DNA from 2 places in the Clostridium sp. JN-9 genome. Region 2 is predicted to be linked to the other one. Evidence: a T-box and tRNA genes for the amino acid it is inferred to sense, from the RefSeq annotation. Region 2 holds a T-box; the other holds one or more tRNA genes.
What was found. A T-box is a leader RNA that pairs with one kind of tRNA and senses whether it is charged. The one in region 2 lies ahead of tyrS (tyrosine--tRNA ligase), so its partner is inferred to be a tRNA-Tyr.

Region 1 (2,195 bases), 1.6 Mb from region 2:
ACCTGTTCCAAATGTGTCCACATTAATAGATACTGGTTTTGCTATGCCAATTGCATATGCTAATTCTATTTCAAGCTTATCTGCAACTTTCGCAGCAACTAAGTTTTTAGCTACCCATCTTGCTGCATATGCTGCTGATCTGTCAACTTTTGTTGGATCTTTTCCTGAGAAACATCCACCGCCATGTCTTCCATATCCTCCATAAGTATCTACAATAATCTTTCTGCCTGTTAGTCCTGAATCTCCCTGAGGGCCGCCTATTACGAATCTTCCTGTTGGATTGATATAATACTTTGTATTCTCATCTAAAAGTTCATGTGGAATCACTTTTCTAATTACAAACTCTATCATGTCTTTTTCGATTTGGTCTCTTGTTACTTGTGGACTATGCTGTGTTGATATTACTATGGTATCTATTCTTACTGGCTTATCATCTTCATATTCAACTGTGACCTGTGTTTTACCATCTGGCCTTAGATAATCCAATGTTCCATTCTTTCTTACCTCTGCAAGCCTTCTGGCAAGCTTATGTGCCATAGCTATAGGCATAGGCATATATTCCGGAGTTTCATTTGTGGCATACCCAAACATCATACCCTGATCTCCAGCTCCAATAGCTTCGAATTTATCCATCTGTCCTTTTTTAGCCTCTAAAGCCTGGTTTACACCTAATGCAATATCAGGTGACTGTTCATCGATTGAAGTAAGTATGGCACAGGTATCTGCATCGAAACCATACTTTGCTCTTGTATAGCCTATATCCTCAATAGTTTTTCTAACTATCTTAGGAATATCAACGTAACATTTTGTAGATATCTCACCCATAACCATAACCATGCCAGTGGTTACAGTAGCTTCGCATGCAACCCTTCCATTTGGATCGTTTTCTAATATTGCATCTAGTACTGCATCTGAAATCTGATCACATATTTTGTCTGGATGTCCTTCTGTAACAGATTCTGATGTAAATAATCTTCTCATTATTCTCCCTCCACCTTTCTCTATACACTATAATATAATAAAAAAGCCTCTTCATAAGAAGAGGTTAATTACTAACAACTCTCTTATCTTGCAGAAATATCTGCAGGAATTGGCACCTTAATGCAAATGCATCGGTTGCCGGGTTTCATAGGGCCCTTTCCCTCCACCTCTCTTGATAAGAGTAAACCTATATAATTTTTAAAAACTTAAAAGACACTAAAATTAGTGTCTTTGGTGGAGGAGGATGGATTCGAACCATCGAAACATTACGTAACAGATTTACAGTCTGCCCCCTTTGGCCACTCGGGAACTCCTCCATACATGGTGCTGGCAGTAGGACTTGAACCCACCACCTACTGATTACAAGTCAGTTGCTCTACCAGATGAGCTATGCCAGCATATTATTTTGTCTATATAAATTAAATAAAATGGTGGGCACAACAGGGCTCGAACCTGTGACCCTCTGCTTGTAAGGCAGATGCTCTCCCAGCTGAGCTATGCGCCCATTTTATGGTGGAGGAAGATGGATTCGAACCATCGAAACATTACGTAACAGATTTACAGTCTGCCCCCTTTGGCCACTCGGGAACTCCTCCACACCTGGTGCTGGCAGCAGGATTTGAACCCGCGACCTATTGATTACAAATCAATTGCTCTACCAACTGAGCCATGCCAGCATATTTAATCTATATTTATCAAATTATCAACAAGCAATAGTATACATTGTTACTGAGTTAATTTCAAACCCTACATTTAGTTATTATTCAAAAATATCTTTAAAATGCTCATTAATCCTTCGAATAATTTAATATTAGACACATAGCTGCTCCTGAATAACTAACACAAGCTTTTGTGCATATATTGTTTATTCACTAATTTTTTATACATTGTAAAATATTTCTCCCAATAGTTTCATATAAATTATTAAGGAGGTGTTGGCATTTGAACAAGGTAAAAGTTTATTACAAAAATGCTTTGGCTTATTATGAGATTGCTTATTTTTTGAAAGACTATATTAGTAAGGATACAATAATTGTGTGTATAGGCACTGATAGATGTATAGGTGACTGCCTAGGTCCATTAGTGGGTACATTTCTTAAAGAAAGAAACTTTCCACTGCCTGTATATGGTACAATACCTGATCCTATTCATGCATTAAATATTGATAGAAAATTATCTGAGTTAAAAGCTCTTCATCCTCAAAGCAACTTTAT
Region 2 (2,195 bases):
TTTAAAATTTTCCTCAGCTGATTCAGCTTCATCCTTACTGTGATACAAAGAAACAATCTCCCTTGCCAAAAGCATTTTTATGTCCCTTGGATTTTTTGTTTCATTTTCCAGATGTTTTTTAATTTCATCTATATAATCCGGGTGTAAGTCAGTTGTTAATTCAAAGTATTTTATTATTAAATTATCTGGTACCTTCATTACTTTTTCATAAATAGTATCAGGATCTTCATTTATACCAATATAATTTCCAAGGCTTTTACTCATTTTGTCTTTTCCATCAATACCCTCTAAAATAGGCATGAAAACAGCTATTTGTCTTTCCATATTATATTCTTTTTGAAGAGTTCTGCCCATGAGAATATTAAATCTCTGATCAGTGCCCCCAAGCTCAATATCAGCTTTTATATTAATAGAATCATAGGCCTGCATTAAAGGATAAAAGAACTCATGGATACCTATACTCTGTTCATTTTTAAATCTGTTTTTAAAATCGTCCCTTTCAAGCATTCTGGCAACAGTGCATTTTGATGCTAATTCAATAACATCCTTAAATGTCATTTTGCCTAGCCATTCACTATTAAACCTAACTTCTGTTTTATTTTTATCAAGTATTTTGAAAATCTGTTTTTCATAAGTTTTAGCATTTTCAATAACCTGCTCTCTTGTTAACTGCTTTCTGGTTTTTGATTTTCCTGTTGGGTCTCCTATCATACCTGTAAAATCTCCAATGATTATAACAGCTTTATGCCCTAAATCCTGAAGCTGTTTTATTTTCCTTAGTACAACAGCATGACCTAAATGAATGTCTGGAGCTGAAGGGTCTAATCCCAGCTTTATAGTGAGAGGCCTGTTTTCTTTATAGGATTTTGCAAGTTTTTCTTCAAGTTCATTTAAATTAATTATTTCATCTGCACCTTTCTTAATTATCTTAATTTGTTCTTCAATGTTTATCATTTTAATTCCTCCCTGCAATTTAATTTTAAGAAATAAAAAGCCCCCGTCCTTATATATTCATACAAGGACGAGAGCTATATACCCGTGGTACCACCTTAGTTTATTAATATTTCGCAATATTAACCTTTTCAAGTACAATGCAAAAAAACATATACTCTATCCTTTTAACGGTGGAAAGGATCCGTCAGCAGCCTACTTCCTGCAATGCAGGTTTTGGTGTGATGCTCAGAGATGTATTCAGATTACCATTACTTTTTCCCTCTCAGCTACTGGGAATTCTCTGTATAAGCTTTGATATCTTACTCTTTCTCTTCTCAGCTTTTAGTAATTCTTTTATATTATGTTAACAAAAATGTATTGCTATGTCAATAGAGTCATATTACATAATTAAAGCAAACTTTGAAAAACTTCTGGTCTTGGTGATGGGATAACCTCTTTATTTATAAACATTCCTGTATCTCCTGCCGCATTTGCCCCAGCTTCAACAGCAACCTTTACAGCACTTACGTTTCCAGTTAAAGTAACATAGGATTTTCCTCCGATACCAATTCCTAATCTTACTTCTATTAATTTTACCTGAGCAGCTTTAGCTGCCGCATCTGCAGCAATTATAGAAGCTGCAATGCTATAGAATTCAATGATTCCAACTGAATTTACAGATCCAATTTCAGTGCTGCAGTTTATAGCTTCTATAAGATCAGGATGAACATTAGGTATAAGAAGATGATCTACAATAAAGTGGCCGCCTTCACTTATTCCTGATGCTATTGAGGATTTAACTGCCCCTACTTCACCAGTAATTAAAATAATATATTTGCCAGGGCACACAGGTTTTGAAAAAATAAGCTGTACTTCTGCAGCCTTAAGCATTTTATCTGCAGTGGCAATTCCCTTTGCAATGCTGCTTAATTCAATTAAACCAATAGACCTTATCACTTTATCACCTCATTACTTTAGCTTTTAATAACAATGTTTTCGCCCACACTTATTACAGTACCGTCAATACTTGCATGAATATTAGCTCCCATATCTTCATATTTTACAGAAGCTATAAGCTGTCCCTTTGTAACAGTATCTCCAGCATTAACAACAGCATTGGCAGTCATACCAATATGCTGTTTTAATGGAATTGAAACTTCGGCTGGAATGTATTCCTCTGCTTCATTAATATTTTTCATAGTATAGCGGGATACATTAAGCCTTCCAACAAGTCTTGACACATCTATCTGTTTATAATCCAT

Region 1: it has a tRNA-Tyr gene. The T-box ahead of tyrS (tyrosine--tRNA ligase) is inferred to sense a tRNA for this amino acid. The anticodon was not compared.

What each region holds. Positions count from the first base shown of each region.
Region 1 covers NZ_CP035280.1:248,479-250,673, reverse strand. Annotated here, with positions in the region: gene metK (methionine adenosyltransferase) at 1-981, opposite strand, end outside; SAM riboswitch class I at 1,062-1,163, opposite strand; tRNA gene EQM05_RS01265 (tRNA-Tyr) at 1,214-1,298, opposite strand; tRNA gene EQM05_RS01260 (tRNA-Thr) at 1,304-1,379, opposite strand; tRNA gene EQM05_RS01255 (tRNA-Val) at 1,411-1,486, opposite strand; tRNA gene EQM05_RS01250 (tRNA-Tyr) at 1,493-1,577, opposite strand; tRNA gene EQM05_RS01245 (tRNA-Thr) at 1,583-1,658, opposite strand; gene yyaC (spore protease YyaC) at 1,924-2,195, shown strand, end outside.
Region 2 covers NZ_CP035280.1:1,862,627-1,864,821, forward strand. Annotated here, with positions in the region: gene tyrS (tyrosine--tRNA ligase) at 1-954, opposite strand, end outside; T-box leader at 1,015-1,279, opposite strand; gene EQM05_RS08945 (BMC domain-containing protein) at 1,342-1,890, opposite strand; gene EQM05_RS08950 (4Fe-4S dicluster domain-containing protein) at 1,908-2,195, opposite strand, start outside.